3 regions of the Luteimonas sp. S4-F44 genome follow, and region 2 is predicted to be linked to each of the others. Evidence: riboswitches for the same ligand, from Rfam matches in the RefSeq annotation. Region 2 holds a riboswitch; each other region holds the start of a gene.
The links. Region 2 has a riboswitch for cobalamin ahead of MNO14_RS15760 (ribonucleoside-diphosphate reductase subunit alpha). Riboswitches for the same ligand answer to the same signal wherever they lie in the genome.
Positions count from the first base shown of each region.

Region 1: linked by a shared signal. The riboswitch ahead of metE (5-methyltetrahydropteroyltriglutamate--homocysteine S-methyltransferase) and the one ahead of MNO14_RS15760 (ribonucleoside-diphosphate reductase subunit alpha) in region 2 are both predicted to bind cobalamin.
Region 3: linked by a shared signal. The riboswitch ahead of btuB (TonB-dependent vitamin B12 receptor) and the one ahead of MNO14_RS15760 (ribonucleoside-diphosphate reductase subunit alpha) in region 2 are both predicted to bind cobalamin.

Region 1 covers NZ_CP093340.1:190,485-195,995, forward strand. Annotated here, with positions in the region: gene MNO14_RS00880 (LysR substrate-binding domain-containing protein) at 29-958, opposite strand; gene MNO14_RS00885 (NAD(P)H-dependent oxidoreductase) at 1,071-1,781, shown strand; cobalamin riboswitch at 1,800-2,032, shown strand; gene metE (5-methyltetrahydropteroyltriglutamate--homocysteine S-methyltransferase) at 2,242-4,560, shown strand; gene MNO14_RS00895 (FecR domain-containing protein) at 4,594-4,911, opposite strand; gene MNO14_RS00900 (short-chain fatty acyl-CoA regulator family protein) at 5,323-5,511, opposite strand, start outside.
Region 2 covers NZ_CP093340.1:3,492,341-3,497,851, reverse strand. Annotated here, with positions in the region: gene MNO14_RS15765 (ribonucleotide-diphosphate reductase subunit beta) at 1-69, opposite strand, end outside; gene MNO14_RS15760 (ribonucleoside-diphosphate reductase subunit alpha) at 298-2,781, opposite strand; cobalamin riboswitch at 2,906-3,110, opposite strand; gene MNO14_RS15755 (LysR substrate-binding domain-containing protein) at 3,248-4,264, opposite strand; gene MNO14_RS15750 (M14 family zinc carboxypeptidase) at 4,400-5,511, opposite strand, start outside.
Region 3 covers NZ_CP093340.1:1,620,728-1,626,238, reverse strand. Annotated here, with positions in the region: gene MNO14_RS07360 (efflux RND transporter permease subunit) at 1-1,340, shown strand, start outside; gene bioD (dethiobiotin synthase) at 1,390-2,091, opposite strand; gene MNO14_RS07350 (GAF domain-containing protein) at 2,164-2,646, shown strand; gene MNO14_RS07345 (TfoX/Sxy family protein) at 2,643-2,999, shown strand; cobalamin riboswitch at 3,020-3,239, shown strand; gene btuB (TonB-dependent vitamin B12 receptor) at 3,372-5,243, shown strand.

The DNA.
Region 1 (5,511 bases), 380 kb from region 2:
AGCGGCCGACTGACTCATGCGGCTGCGCTTACGCAACCACGTCGAAGCGCGCGGCGTGACGGGCCAGGAACGCGTCGGCTTCGGCGCGCAGCCAGGTACCGACGGCGGCGACGGCCGGCGTGTGTGCGGTACCGGGTGCGGCCAGCAGCCGGAAGTCGTGGCCGTCGAGTGCAGGGCCGAACGGGATCTGCAGCACGCCGTCTTCCAGCGCGTCGGCGACCAGGGCGACGCTCGCCAGTGCGATGCCCTGACCGGCGATCGCGGCCTGGATCGCATGCGCTTCGTCCGAGAACCCGAGTTCGCCGCCGTGCGTATCCGGCAGGCCGGCGGCGCGGCACCAGCGCGGCCAGTCGGGGGTGTGGGCGTCCTGTAATCGCCAGGCGTAACGCAGCCGCGGCACGGTTGCCAGCGCGCGTGTGCCGGCCAGCGCCAGGCTGGGGGCGCAGACCGGAATGAACCGTCCGGGCAGCAGCGGCCAGGCCTCGACCTGTGGACCCGGTACGGGGCCGTAGCGGATCGCCAGGTCCGCGCCGCCGGCGGCCAACCGGACCGGGTCGTCGGCCGCGTGCAGGTGCAGGTCGATCTCGGGCGCCGCGGCGGCGAGCGCGGGCAGGCGCGGCAGCAGCCAGCGTGCGGCGAAGCCTCGGGTCGTGCTCAGCGTTACGGCGGGCCGGCGCGTCTGCCGTTGCAGGTCGGCGACGGCGGCGGCGATGCCGTCGAAGCCGCCACGCACGCTCGGGTACAGGCGTTGCCCGGCTTCGGTCAGCCGCACCTGACGCACCTGTCGTGCGAACAGCCGCAGGCCCAGCCAGTCTTCGAGCTGGCGGATGCGATGACTGACGGCCGTGGGCGTCAGCGACAACTCCTCGGCCGCGGCCTTGAAGCTCTGTCGCCGCGCGGCGGCCTCGAACGCGCGCAGCGCGCTCAGCGGGGGCAGACGGGCGGGACGCGTGTGCATGAGCGCAATTCATCCATTGGACGAGAAAACATCGTTTGTCGGGGTTCCGGTTGGCGCCAATCATGCCGGTGTGCCTCGGCGCGCATTCTCTCCCATGTTCGACAGGTGAATCATGCTCAGCTTACTCCATCTCGATGGCAGTGCCCGTCCCGGTTGCTCGGGCGAGGTCCCGCACGGCTCCCACACCCGCCGGCTCGGCGCCCGCTTCGTCGCGCGCTGGCGGCAGCGCCGCCCTGGCGATCGCATCGTCTATCGCGATCTCGGCCTGACGCCGCCGACGCATGTCGACGGTCACTGGATCCATGCCGCGTTCACGCCGCCGGCGCAACGCGCGCCGTGGATGATCGAGCGACTGGCGCAGAGCGATGCGCTGATCGACGAACTGCTCGACAGCCCGCTCGTGGTGATGGGGGTGCCGATGTACAACTTCGGCATGCCGGCGCCGGTCAAGGCCTGGATCGACAACATCGTGCGCGTGGGCCGCACCTTCGGTTTCGATCGCGCGCGCACCGGCGCGCCGTACTGGCCGATGCTCGCCGATCAGGGCCGCCGCGCCGTGCTGCTGGGCGCGCGCGGCGATCACGGCTATGACCCCGGCGGTCGCAACGCCGGCGACAACCTGGTCGAGCAGGGCGTCATGACGCCGTTGCGCTACATGGGCATCACCGCGTTCGACCGGGTCGCGGTGGAGTACGACGAGTTCGCCGATGCCCGGCTGGCGGCGTCGATCGCGTGCGCCGAGGCCGCGGTCGATGCGCTGGTCGATCGCCTGGCCGATGAGGCCGATGCGCGGGAGACGGCCGCCGAGGCGATGCCCGCTTGACCGCCCGTGCGGTCGGGGCTACCGTGTCGCCGCCAAGGTTCATCTCTTCATGCGAATGAAGCGATGATTAAAAGGGAAGCCGGTGCGCCGCGATGCGGCAATTCCGGCGCTGCCCCGCAGCGGTAATTGGAAACGACCCCCGTCAATGCACTGGCGCCCGTCCGGGCCGGGAAGCGACGGACAGTAGGCCCGCCACCTCGCAGGTGGCCCGTCCATGAGCCCGAAGACCTGCCTTGGCCGTCCGCGTCGACAGGTGCGGACGTACGACCTGGGGCCTCCGCGGGGAGGTGCACGGGCATCGCGCCGCGCATGTCGCGGCCGGTCCCGCACGTCCGCACGCAGGCCCCGGTTCGCCCGAGGGGGCGAAGGTCGGCCGTGTGGCAGGCGGGCGCGCGCAGGCGCGGCGCACACCATGCGGACCCTTCGTTCCTCAATCCCACGCATTGAGGACGCATCCACCATGACCGGCATCACCAATCTCGGATTTCCCCGCATCGGCCGCAAACGCGAGCTCAAGCGCGCTGTCGAACGTCATTGGCGCGGCGAGGCCGACGCCGCGCAGTTACAGGCAGTGGCGCGCGAACTGCGCCTGCGCCATTGGCGCCTGCAGCGCGAGGCTGGTGTCGCCACGCCGCCGAGCAACGACTTCTCGCTCTACGACCAGGTCCTTGATGCCGCGTTTGGCGTCGACGCCATCCCCGAGCGCTACCGCGCGCTGGCCGATGCCGATCCGCTGGCGGGTTACTTCGCACTGGCGCGGGGTCATCAGCAGGACGGCATCGACCTGCATGCGCTGGAGATGACCAAGTGGTTCGACACCAACTACCACTACCTGGTCCCCGAACTGCAGGCCGGCCAGCGCTTCGCACTGCGTGACGACAAGCCGGTGCGCGAATACCTGGAAGCCAAGGCCGAAGGCATCGAGACCCGGCCGGTGCTGCTCGGCCCGGTCACGCTGCTGTGGCTGTCGAAGACTGTTGACGGCAGCGATCGTTTCGCGCTGCTCGATGCGCTGCTGCCGGTGTACGCCGAGTTGCTGGCGCGGCTGCAGGCCGCCGGCGCGGCCTGGGTGCAGATCGACGAGCCGGCGCTGGTGCTCGACCTCGATCCGGCGGTGCGTGCGGCCTATAGCCGTGCCTACGCGGCGCTTGCCGAGGGCGCGCGGCCGAAGCTGCTGCTGACGACCTACTTCGGGCCGCTCGACGACAACCTGGCGCTGGCCGCGTCCTTGCCGGTCGACGGCCTGCATGTCGATCTGGTGCGCGGGCGCGAACAGCTCGACGCGGTACTCGGTGCGTTACCGGCCGGGCGCGTGCTGTCGCTGGGGCTGGTCGATGGCCGCAACATCTGGCGCACGCGGCTCGACGACGCACTGGTGCTGGCGCGCTATGCGATCAGTGCGCGCGGCGACGATCCGGTGTGGTTGGCGCCGTCGTGTTCCCTGCTGCATGTGCCGGTGGATCTGGCGGGCGAGACGTCGCTGGATGACGAGCTGCGCAGCTGGCTGGCCTTCGCCCGGCAGAAGCTCGACGAACTGCGCCTGCTGGCCGAGGCCCTGGCCGACCCCGATGCCGCCGAGCCGGCGCTGGCGCGGGCGCGCGACGCGATCGCCGCGCGCCGCGCCTCGCCGCGTGTGCGGCGGCCCGAGGTCGCGGCGCGGGTGGCCGCGCTCGACGCGTCCGCGGCGCGCCGCAGCGCGTCCTATGCCGCGCGCCGGGTTGCGCAGGACGCGTTGCGCCCGCTGCCGCTGTGGCCCACCACCACGATCGGTTCGTTCCCGCAGACGCTCGAGGTACGGGAGGCGCGCGCCGCGCACAAGTCCGGCAAGCTGAGCCAGGCCGACTACGATGCGTTCATCGCCGAGCAGATCGCGCACTGCGTGCGTGTGCAGGAGGAGCTCGACCTGGATGTGCTGGTCCACGGTGAGTTCGAGCGCAACGACATGGTCGAGTACTTCGGCGAGCAGCTCGACGGCTTCGCGTTCACCAAAAACGGCTGGGTGCAGAGTTATGGCTCGCGCTGCGTGAAGCCGCCGGTGATCTATGGCGATGTCGCGCGTCCGGCGCCGATGACCGTGCGCTGGTCGCAGTACGCGCAGTCGCTGACCTCGCGGCCGATGAAGGGCATGCTGACCGGCCCGGTGACGGTGCTGCAGTGGTCGTTCGTGCGCGACGACCAGTCGCGCGCCGACACCTGCCGGCAGATCGCGCTGGCGTTGCGTGACGAGGTGACCGACCTGGAGGCCGCCGGCATCGGCGTGATCCAGATCGACGAACCGGCGCTGCGCGAGGGGCTGCCGCTGCGCCGCGCCGACTGGGCGGGGTACCTGGATTGGGCAGTCGAAAGCTTCCGCATCAGCGCGTCGGGCGTGGCCGACACCACCCAGATCCACACCCACATGTGCTACTCGGAGTTCAACGACATCATCGAGGCGGTCGCGGCGATGGACGCCGACGTGATCTCGATCGAGACCTCGCGCTCGCGCATGGAACTGCTCGAGGCCTTCGTCCGGTTCCGCTATCCCAACGGCATCGGCCCAGGCGTCTACGACATCCATTCCCCGCGCGTGCCCGATGTCGAAGAGATGACCGCGTTGCTGCGCCGGGCGGCCGAGTCGATCCCGGTCGCCCAGTTGTGGGTCAATCCCGATTGCGGGCTCAAGACCCGCGGTTGGCCGGAAACGCGCGCGGCGCTGGCGGCGCTGGTGGCGGCCGCGCGTACGCTGCGTGCGCAAGCGCAGCGCAGCCAGGCCGAGCCGGTTGCGGCGGTGACCGCCTAGCCTGCGGGTCGAGGCCGGGTGCCGCGATCGTCGTCAGTGCTGGGCGACGGCGTGGCGCCCGGTCTGGCCGGGCGCGTGGCTGGCGTGGCGGTCCGGGTCGTGGCGCAGGCGCAGGCGGCCCGGCGTGCTGGCGTCGGCCACGATCGGGTAGGCCTCGCACAGCGCACCGACGAAGGCCAGCGGCGCATCGCTGCGGAACACGCCGGTCACCCGCAGTGCCTGCAGCGCCGCGTCCTCGATGACGATGCGCTCGTGGCTGTAGCGGTTGAACTCGGCCACGACCTCGGCCAGCGTCGCATCCTCGAACACCAGCCGGCCCGACAGCCAGGCCGGTGCGGCGGGCTTGCGCAAGCTGCCGATCTGAGGCGCGTCGAGGTCGCGGCTGAGCCGCGCGGTCGTGGTCTAGGAATATCGTGCGCTCGCGCGGCCGGCAGGCCTCGCGCAGCCGGGTGTCGGTGTTGAGGTGATGCGGGTCTTGTGTTCGAGCGTCATCTCGCGGCGCTCGCAGACGCCGGTGGCGCAGACGCACTCGGCCGGCGTCACGGCTTCCACAAACGCGAAAACCGCGACCACACCTTCTGGGCCGGCGTCACTTTCTGGCAGGCCAACCTCCTCGACGACTAATACCGGACAGCGTGCAAATCCTCATATGACGGCGAGCGACGCTCTAATGGCGTCGCTCGCCGTCGCAAAGGCGTTGTCACTGGCACGCCATCGCTAGGAGGCGAACATGCCCCGACGCCACCGGTCTGACCCCGGTGTTCAGAGGGGCGGGAGGCGGAGGGGCGGGAAGGCGCGTTGGACGCAGTCGGTGCGTTCGCAGACTTTGCAGCCCGGGCCGATCGGGGTGGCGGTGGCGGGGTCGTCGAGGTCGAGGCCGCGCGAGTAGGTCAGGCGGTCGGCGTGGCGCAGGTCGCAGCCCAGGCTCACGGCGAAGGTCTTGCGCTGGCG
Region 2 (5,511 bases):
GGTCGAGCGGTTGGGATGGCGTGGCTCGAGGATCTTGATGCGATCGAGCGGCGTAGAAGTCGTGGCCATGATTGCGTTTCTCGTGTTTCGTGTCGCGTGCGATCAGCAGAACCGGGGTCAGAGTGCATTTTTTCGTTGCACTCTCGAACCGGGGTCAGTGGATAAATGCACTCTGACCCCGGTTTAAGTCAGGAGGCGCGCCGAAGGCGCGGAGGTGTGGAAGCCAATGAAACGGGGCCCGCGGTTCGCGAGGCGAACCGTGGGGAGCGACAGCGCGAATGCGCTATCGCGTTCCCTTTAGCTACTGCACCACTCGCATTCGGCGATGTCGATGTCGTTGGAGCGCACGTAGTACGTGGTCTTGATGCCTTCGCGCCAGGCGGTCATGTGCAGCTCGAGCAGGGTGCTGGCGCGGATGGTGCTGGGCACGTACAGGTTGAAGCTGATCGCCTGGTCGACGTGGCGCTGGCGACGCGCGTTCTGGCGCACGGACGCGAACTGGTCGACCTTGTAGGCGCCCTTCTCGTAGAACGGCCAGGTCTCGAGCGACAGGCCGGGGGCGGCAACCGGACGCCGGTAATCCTTCTTCTCCTCGTAGTAGAACGCCGAGTAGATCGGGTCGATCGACGCGGTGGAGCCCGCGATCTGCGCGGTCGACATGTTCGGCGCGACCGCCATCAGCCAACCGTTGCGCATGCCGTTGACGCCGACCTTGGCGGCCAGTTCCAGCCACGCGGGCGAGTTGTAGTCGCGGTCGCGGAAGTAGGCACCAGTGTGCCAGTCGCTGCCGGCGAACACCGAGTAGGCGCCCTTTTCCTTGGCCAGTTCCATGCTCGCCTGTACGGTCAGGAAGTTGATGCGCTCATACAGCGTGTCGCTGAAGTCCTCGGCCTCGGGCGTGTTCCAGTGGATGCCCTTCTGCGCCAGCAGGTGATGCCAGCCGAACGTGCCCAGGCCGATCGCGCGGTACTTCTGGTTGGTGATCGTGGCCTGCGGGACGGGCAGCTGGTTGAGGTCGATGACGTTGTCGAGCATCCGCACCTGGATCGGGATCAGCCGCTCGAGCACGTCGGTGATCAAGTCGCCCTGGCCTTCCTGCGGCACGATCGCCCGACCCAGGTTCACCGACGACAGGTTGCACACGACGAAGTCGCCGGCCTGCTTGGTGGTAACGATCTGATTGCCGGAGATGATCTCCTGCATCATCTTCGTCGGGCTCATGTTCTGCAGGATCTCGGTGCACAGGTTCGACGAATAGACACGGCCGACGTGCTTGTTCGGGTTCTTCCGGTTCACTTCATCGCGGTAGAACATGAACGGGTTGCCGGTCTCGAGCTGCGACACCATGATCCGCTTGAAGATCTCGATCGCCTTGACGGTCTTGCGCGAGATGCGCTCGTCACGGACGACTTCCTCGTACTTCTTACGGAACGTGCCCTCGCCCTTCTTTTCGTCGAAGAAGTCCTGCAGGTACCAGCCCTTGACGCGATGGACCTCGTGCGGATCGAACAGGTACCAGTCGCCGCGGCGCTCGACCGCCTCCATGAACACGTCGGGGATGCACACCGAGGTGAACACGTCATGGGCGCGCAGGCGCTGATCGCCGTTGTTCAGGCGCAGATCCAGGAACGCCTCGATGTCGCGGTGCCACACGTCCAGGTACACCGCGACCGCGCCCTTGCGCTGGCCCAGCTGGTCGACCGACACGGCGGTGTTGTTGAGCTGCTTGATCCACGGCACCACGCCGCCCGAAGAATTGGGCACGCCGCGGATGGCCGAGCCCGACGAGCGCACATAGCCCAGGTACGCACCGACGCCGCCGCCGCCCTTGGAGACGCGGGCGATGTCGGTGTTGGAGTCATAGATGCCCTGCAGCGAGTCGTCGACGGTGTCGATGAAGCACGACGACAGCTGGCCGCCGACCTTGCCGGCGTTCTGCAGCGTCGGCGTCGCCACGGTCATGTACAGATTCGACAGCGCCCAGTAGGCCTCGCCGACGAGCTGCATGCGGCGCTCGCGGCCGCCGCGGGTCTCGTTCTGCATCAGATACAGCGCGATGGTGAGCCAGCGCTCCTGCGGCAGTTCGAACACGGCGCGCGAGGTGTCGGTGGCCAGATAGCGCGTGGCCAGCAGATACAGGCCGTTGTAGGCGAACAGCTTGTCGCGCTCGGGCTCGATCATGCGTCCGGCTTCCTGCAGTTCCTCCTTGGAGTAGGCGCGCAGGATGTCGTTGGAATAGATATTGCGGTCGGCCAGCGACTCCTGCAGGCCGACATAGGAGCCGTACTTCTGCTCGGCGTCGTAGAAGCGGTTGCGGCTGGCGCGCTTGTACAGGCGGTGGAGGTACAGGCGAGCGGCGAAGAACTCCCACTCCGGTGCGGTGACGTCGACGCGGGCCTCGGCCTCGCGGATCAGGTGGTCAACCAGGTCGTCGGCGTTGACCGCGTCCTTGCGTTCGACGAAACCGAACACGCTGCGCTTGTAGTCGACGATATCGAGTTGCGGGAACTCGCCGTGGACGCGGTCGATGCTGCGCTCCAGGCGCGCGCGGTCGTACGGGATCCGGCGGTTGCCGGCTTCCTTGGTGATCCAGGTGGAGACGTCGGTGTCGACGTCAGGGGTTTCAGCAGTTGCGGTATGCATGGCAGCGCTCGGGGGCGGCGGCACCACGTCGTCGGCGTCGACGGCGGACGGCGCCACAGGGGTGGGGGAGGCGATCGGGGTCGGGGGCGCGTCTGCGGGCGTCGAAGGGGCGGTCGAGATGGTGTCGTGGCTGGTCATGCGTCCTCTCTCTTCTTTTGGTGTCCAGTGCATTCGCGCACGCCCCGGCCCGCCCGCGTCGGGTCCGGTGGCTGCGGACGACCCGCCCCTGTACGGAGCGTCCACAGCCGCAAACCGCGCGTCGTGCTTTCGCGCGGCTGTCGGCAGGGTACGGACTCATGGGCGAAGGCGGCGCCTTCGTCCCGCCGCGTACCGAATCGCTCCGGTGGCGGGTGGGACGTTCCCAATTACCGCTGCGGGGCAGCACCGGACTGGCGTGGGGCGTCACCGGTGTCCCGTTTTTCATCCACAGACGTTGTGGCTGCGGAACCGACGGGCCCAAGATAGTGGGGTGGTCGGGCAGCGTCAACGCTAAATGTGGGGCGGGCACCCGGAGCCGCGTCAGGCCGGGAATCGTGCGGCCTCGGGCGGCCGCCGGGTGCGGGGCGATGCAGATCCGGCTGCGCCAGGCAACCCCGCCAGACGCCTATTCAGCTACGGCGACCGCCGTCCGCGCGCGCTGGACAGCGGCGGTCGCACGCGACCAGCGGCGCCAGTCGGGGGCCGGAATCGGCAGCGGCTGGTCGTGGTCGAGCAGTCGGCGCAGATCGACCGCAGCGTAATGCGGCGCCAGCGCCTGGACCAACGCGAAGCCGAAGTCGCGCAGGACCCGGTCGCGGCGCAGCAGCACCCAGGTGATGCATTCGGGCAGCAGGCCGTCCTCGACCGGCGGCGCGACCAGGCCGTCGTCGAGGTCGGCGCCCATCTCGTCGACGATCCCGACCCCCAGGCCGGCGTGGACGTAGGTCCGGATCAGCGCGCCGTCGCGCGCGGTCACCGCGAGGTCGGCGCGCAGGTCGGCAGCGGCGAACGCGCGTTGCAGCGACGAGGCGGGCTGCCGGCTCGATTCGTAGCTCACCAGCGGCACGCCGGCCAGGTCGCGCAGGCCGATCGGGCGCGGCAATGCCGTCAGCGGGTGGCCGGCCGGCACCAGCACCCGCCGGCCCCACCGGTACAGCGGAATCGCCACCAGGCCCGGCGGTGGGGCGCCGGTGCCGCTGAGGATCGCCAGGTCGGCATGGTGTTCGGCCAGCAGCCGCAGCGACTCGGCATCGCCCCCAGGCACCACGTGCACCGCGACCTCGGGCCAGTCGTTTTTGAGCGCCTGCAGCGCCGGCGGCAGCGCGTGGCGGGCCTGGGTGTGGGTGGTGGCGATGCGCAGCAGGCCCTGCGCCTCGCGGCGCAGGTTGTCGGCCAGCGCCTGGATGTTGCCGGCCTCGGCCAGCAGGCGGCGGGCGTGCGCGAGCACCTGCCGGCCCTCGTCGGTCAGCGCGGCGAGCGCGCGCTGGCGGCGGGTGAACAGCAGGAAGCCGAGCGAGTTCTCCAATTGCGCGAGCTGTTTGGACAGGCCCGACTGCGTCGCGTGCAGGCGGCGGGCGGCCAGGGTGATGTTGTGGCCGCATTCGACGATGGCGACGAAGCTGCGCAGTTGGGTGAGGGTCATGGCCAGGCCCGTGCCGACGGCGGGAATGTCGTGGCAGCGCATGGTCGCCCACGGACGCGACCGGCATGTCCCGCGGGCGACAACACTGTGTGCCGCGATCCGGCGACGCAGCCAGGTCGCGGCCATCGTCGGCGGCTAGCGACGCCCGGCCGGCACCAACTGGTCGGACAGCAGCAACGCGTTGAGCAACAGCCGTTCGGTGCCGTGCCAGTACTTGCGGTGCGCCGGGTCGTCGGCGAACAGCACGACGTTCCCGCGCCCGGTCGCGGCGACGACCGCCCACGGCGCGCCGCCGAGCCGGGCGCGGTTGCGCACCGAGACATAGCCGTTGACCAACGGCGCGTCGTCGATGCGCACGACCGTGGAGAAGCGGTCGCGCGCCGGTGGCAGGACCACCGCGCTCTCCTTGTTGACGAAGAGCGCGCGGCGCGGCACGCCGAAGGCCAGCGGATGGCTGATGTCGGCATCGGCCGAGACCAGGTTGCCGGAGATGCGGTCCTCGGCCAGCAGGTCGCGGCGGTCGCCGAAGTCCGCGCGCGCGGTGTCGTCCTCGTCGCGGGCCGGGGCCTGGCCCAGGCCGTCGGCGAGCTTGTGATCGATCGCCCACTGCGAGGCGCTGCCGAAGGTCACCAGCGAACCGCCGGCACGGACCCAGCCGCGCAGCGCCTCGACCGTCGCCTCGCTCCAGTCCTCGTAGTTGCCGCCGGCCAGCACGAGGCTGGTGTAGTTGCCCAGCGGCGCGCGCGCGAGCTGGGTCGGGTCGAGCCGGGTCGCCGGCCAGCGCAACTGCTCGCTCAGCGCGAACCAGGTCGAGCCGATCTCGGTCGCGTTGACGCCCTGGCCCATGACCAGCGCGACCCTGGGCTTGCGCAGCGGACGCACGCTGTCGCTGCCCAGGTCGATGCCGGCCACGCTCTGCCCGGTCGACAACGCATGCGCGCGCACCCCGGCCTCGCGCGTGGCGGCATCGACCGCCGCATGCAGCGCCTCGGCCGCCAGCGTCTGGCCGGCGACCGGCACCACCAGCGTGCCGTAGGAGAACGCGATTTCGCCGTCCGCGGTGCGCGCGGTGAACGGCTGGAATGCGCTGCGCACGCGGATGTCCTGTGCCAGCAGCGCGGCGAGCACGCGCGGTGCGGCCTGGTCGCGCCAGTCGATCGCGTAGGCGTAGCGCGCCTGGCCACCGACGATGCCGGCCTCGGCCGGCGGCAACGCCTGCACCCGCTCGCCCAATGCCGGTGCGCGGC
Region 3 (5,511 bases), 1.8 Mb from region 2:
GCGGTTTCGTGATGAAACCCTGGAGCCAGCGCGACCGCTCCACCAACCAGGTGCTGCAGCAGGACCTGCAGCCCAAGCTCGCCGAGATCACCGGCCTGAACATCTTCGCGCTGGTACCGCCGTCCCTGCCCTCGGCCGGCGGCGACGGCGGCGGCGAGTTCCTGATCGGCGGCATCGGCTCGCTGGCGCAGCTGTCGGAGATCGCCGACGAAGTCGTCGCGCGTGCGCAGCAGAGCCGACGCTTCATTTTCCTGGACAAGGACCTGAAGATTGACAAGCCGCGTGTGGAAGTGCAGATCGACCGCGATAAAGCGGCGCTGCTGGGCATCGACATGCGCACGCTGGCGGCCGACATGAGCGCCCTGCTCGCCGGCGGCTACGTCAACCGCTTCGCGATGCAGAACCGTTCCTACCGCGTGATCCCGCAGGTGCAGCGCGCCGACCGGCTCAACGCCGAACAGCTCGGCAACTACTACACCCGGACCCGCAGCGGCGAACTGATCCCGCTCTCGACGGTGGTCTCATTCAAGGAAAGTGCGCAGCCGCAGTCGCTCAAGCGCTTCCAGCAGCTCAATGCAGTGGGCATCACCTTCGCGCCGCGGCCGGGCGTGACCAAGGGCGAGGCGCTGCGGGTGCTCGACGAGATTGCTGCCGACGTGCTGCCGCAGGGCTACAGCGTGGACTATGCCGGCGAGTCGCGGCAGTTCAAGCAGGAAGGCACGACGATGCTGATCACGCTGGCATTCGCGTTGGTGATCATCTTCCTGGTGCTGGCCGCGCAGTTCGAGAGTTTCCGCGACGCGCTGATCATGCTGATCACCGTGCCGATGGCGATCAGCGGCGCGCTGCTGGTGCTCAATGCGCTGGCCCTGGTGTCGGGCATCCTGCAGTTCGCCGGCATCGAGGCCTTCCCCGGCATGTCGATCAACATCTACACGCAGGTGGGTCTGGTCACCCTCGTGGGCGTGATCTCCAAGCACGGCATCCTGATCGTGGAGTTCGCCAACAAGCTGCAGATCAACGAGGGGCTGATCAAGACCGAGGCGATCGAGCAGGCCGCCGCGATCCGCCTGCGGCCGGTGCTGATGACGACTGCCGCGCTGGTGTTTGCGATGGTGCCCTTGCTGATCGCCAGCGGTCCGGGCGCGGCGGCGCGCTTCTCGATGGGGCTGGTGATCGCTGCCGGCATGTCGATCGGCACCGCGTTCACGCTGTTCGTGCTGCCGGCGTTCTACCTGCTGCTGGCGCGCGACCACAGCCATGACCGCGACGCGGCCGCCGCCACCGACGCCGATGGGCGCGACGGCGATGCAGCAACACCGGTGCCGCAGGGGCATTGAGTCCACCTGGCATCCGCGGCTCGTGCCGCGGGTGCCACCCACCCTTTGATCATGATCGACGCGGCAGCGCGTCGATCCAGGCCGGATCGAGCACCAGGGCGCCGGTCTCGGGGCCGCCCCCGTCGCCGACGAACGGCAATACCCCCAGGCACGGCGCAGGCAATGCGTCGGCGAGCAGGCCGAGATAGTCGTCGGCGCGCGAGAACTCCGGATCGATCCGGTTGCCGACCCAGCCCACGAGCCGGCAGCCGTCGGCCGCGATTGCGCGTGCGGTCAGCCGGGCATGGCTCAGGCAGCCGAGCCGGAGCCCGACCACCAGCACCACCGCGCCGCCCAGCCACTGCGCCAGGTCCGCATGCTCGATGTCCTCGGCCAGCGGCGCGGCCCAGCCGCCGGCGCCCTCGACCAGCACCACGTCGGCCGTGGCGGCCAGCCGCGCGTGCGCCGCGTGCAGCAGGCCGGCCTCGACGACCACGCCGGCCGCGCGCGCGGCCAGGGTCGGCGCGGTCGCTTCGGGCAGTGCCACCGGGTTGACGTCGGCGTACGCCGGCCGGGGCCGGCTGGCGGCCTGCAGCGCCAGCGCATCCTCGTTGCGCCAGCCGCCGTCCTGCCAATCGCAGCCGCTGGCGACCGGCTTCATGCCGACCGCGCGGCGGCCGTCGGCGCGCAAGGCCTGCAGCAACGCCACGCTGGCGTGGGTCTTGCCGATGCCGGTATCGGTCCCGGTGACCAGACACGTGCGCGCGCTCATGCCGGCACGCCGGTCGAGACGCCTGCGACGACGCGGCGGGGCGGGCGCGACCCCGCTGCTACACTGCGCGACATGTTCACTTCCACACCTCTGAGCGGCAGCAAGGCCGACCAGTATGCCGCGCTCGCGGCGCAGGCCCGCGCCCTGCTGCACGGCGAATCCGACCCCATCGCCAACGCCGCGAACCTTTCGGCGCTGGTCTATCACGCGCTGCCGCACCTCAACTGGGTCGGTTTCTATTTCTATGACGGCACCGAACTGGTCGTCGGGCCGTTCCAGGGCCTGCCGGCCTGTGTGCGTATTCCGCTCGACAAAGGCGTGTGCGGCGCCGCGGCGCGCACCCGGCAGACCCAGCGCATCGACGACGTGCATGCGTTTCCCGGTCACATCGCCTGCGATGCCGCGTCGCGATCCGAAGTTGTCGTGCCGCTGGTCGCCGGCGACCGCCTGATCGGCGTCTTCGATCTCGACAGTCCACTGCCGGCCCGGTTCGACGCCGACGATCAGGCCGGGCTCGAAGCGCTCGCGCAGCTCTACGTCGAGCACGCACGTTGAGCGCGCCGAAGCTGCGCAACCTGGGCCCAAGGTCGGCGGCGTGGCTGCGGCAGGTGGGGCTGCGGACGCGCGAGGATCTCGAGGCGGCGGGCGCGGTCGAGGCCTTCGTGCGCGTGCGCCGGGCGGGCTTTCGGCCCAGCCTCAACCTGCTGTACTCGATCGAGGGCGCGCTGCTGGATTGCCACTGGCAGGACGTGCCCGAGGCGCGTCGCCTGCAACTGGCCGAGGCCGCCGAGGCGGCGACCGCGCAATTGCCCGACACGCGCGCACGGACCGCGGCCGGCCCAGTCACCACGATCCTGCACGACGCGGGCGATCGCGACGACGCGATGCCGGACACTACCGAGCGCTGAACCGGCGAAGCGCTGGCGTACAATCGCGCCTGCTTCGCGGTGACCCGGCCTGTCCGGGTTGAAACGGGAAGCCGGTGACGGGCGCTGCGAGGCGACCCCATTCCGGCACTGCCCCCGCAACGGTAAGCGTGTGCAAGCGTCGCTTCTCGCCACTGTGCCCTGCGCACGGGAAGGCGCGACGCTTGGGCTCAGAACGCCCACGCGCAAGTCCGGAGACCGGCCTCGAAGTTCCACTTGATTGCGATGCGGCGGGCATTGCGACGACGTTCCGGGCGTTTCCTGCGCCTGGACGGCGGTCCGTGCGCGCCCGTTCCCGCGATCTTCGCCAGCCCGCCCGACGCGCGTTTGATGCGCGCGCGTAAGGAGACCGCAATGCCGTTCCGCACCCTGACCATGGCGATCGCCACTGCCCTGCTCGCTCCGTCAGCGCTCGCCGCCCCCGGCGAACTCGATGCCGTGCTCGTCACCGCCAACCGGACCCAGACCGCGCTGGCCGACAGCCTCGTGCCGGCGCAGATCATCGACCGCGACGAGATCGAACGCAGTCAGGCGCGCGACCTGCCGGAACTGCTGCGCGGCCGCGCCGGCATCCAGATCGGCAACAGCGGCGGCCCGGGCAAGCTGACCTCGATCTTCCTGCGCGGCGCTGAATCCGACCATGTGTTGGTGCTCGTTGATGGCGTGCGCATCGGCAGCGCGACCGCCGGCATGCCAGCAATCCAGGACCTGCCGGTCGACCAGATCGAGCGCGTGGAAATCGTGCGCGGCCCGCGTTCGAGCCTCTACGGCTCGGAGGCGATCGGCGGCGTCATCCAGATCTTCACCCGCCGCCACGAGGGTGCGATCTCGCCGCACGCGCGGATCGGTGCCGGCAGCCACGGCCTGCGCGAAGCCAGCGCCGGCATCGGCGGCCGCAGCGGGCGGGGCTGGTTCGGCGTCGATGCGGCGTTCCAGCGCACCGACGGCATCGATGCCTGCCGCGGCTCGGCGGCGCTGTTCCAGGGCTGCTTCGTCGACGAGCCCGACCGCGACGGCTACCGCAACCGTTCGCTGAACCTGCGCGCCGGTGTGCAGTTGACCGACGCGCTGCGCCTGGAAGGCCATGCGCTGCATGCCGACGCGTTCAACCAGTACGACGGCAGCCTCTTCGGTGGCAACGAGGCCGACACCGTGCAGCAAGTGGCGGGCGGGACGCTGGTCTATGCGCCTTCCGACGTCGTGCGCCTAACCGCGCAGGCCGGCCGCGCCTACGACAAGTCGAGCACCTACTTCCGCGATGCCGACACTGGCACGCGCAGCGATGTTGGCCGCATCGACACCCGCCGCGACACCGCCTCGGTGCAGGCCGACTTCGGTCTGGCGCCAACCCAGAGCCTGAGCCTGGGCTTCGACTGGCAGGCTGACGAGGTCGACAGCGACACCCGCTACGCGGTGACCGCGCGCGACAACTACGCGACGTTCGTCGAGTACCGCGGTCGCTTCGGTGCGCATCGCCTGCAGGCGAGCCTGCGCCACGACGACAACGAACAGTTCGGCGGTCACGGCACCGGCAGCCTGGGCTGGGGCATGGACCTGGCCCACGGCTTCCGCGTCACCGCCAGCGCCGGCACCGGCTTCAAGGCCCCGACCTTCAACGACCTGTACTACCCCGGCTCCGAGAGCCCGGACCTGAAGCCGGAACGCGCCAAGAGCATGAACCTCGGGATCGCGCAGCAGGCGACCCAGTGGCGCTGGTCGTTCGACGTCTTCGAAAGCCGCATCGACGACCTGATCGTGTTCGTCTATCTGCCGCCGGACTATGTCGGTCGCGGCAGCAACATCGACGAAGCCCGCATCCGTGGCGCCGAGCTGACGTTCGCGACCACCCTCGCCGGCTGGGACCTGTCGACCGAGTTGAGCCACGTCGACCCGCGCGACCGCAGCGAAGGCGCCTACCGCGACAACCTGCTCGCCCGACGCGCGCGCAACAGTGGCCGGCTCGACATCGACCGCAGCGTCGGCGACTTCCGCATCGGCACCACGCTGCGCGGCGCCGGCAGCCGCTACGACAATCCCGCCAACACGCTCCGCGTCGGCGGCTACGGCACGCTCGACCTGCGCGCGGCGTGGGCGTTCGCACCGGCCTGGACGCTCGAAGCAAGGGCGACCAACCTGCTCGACAAGGACTACGAGACGGTGGCGTGGTATCGCCAGCCCGGGCGCGAGTACGGGCTGGCCCTGCGCTGGCAACCGTCCGCACGCTGACGCGGCGCCGGTCGCGGTCAGGATGCCCCTGCACCGACCGCGACTTGGCCGCATCGCCCGGCATCGGCGAGACCATCGGGCGTCAACACCTCGGCACGGACAGGCAATGCGACGTCTTCGTCGTAGGCGCGTCGAGCGGCATGAGCACACGGCTGGTCGCGCCCCCCTGCCAGCTCGACTATGCAAACGCGTCTCGACGGGCGGCGGCGCGGTTTCGAGGGCGTCACCGACCGTACGCTCGCCCCGCGCGTCCACTGCGAACATCGAC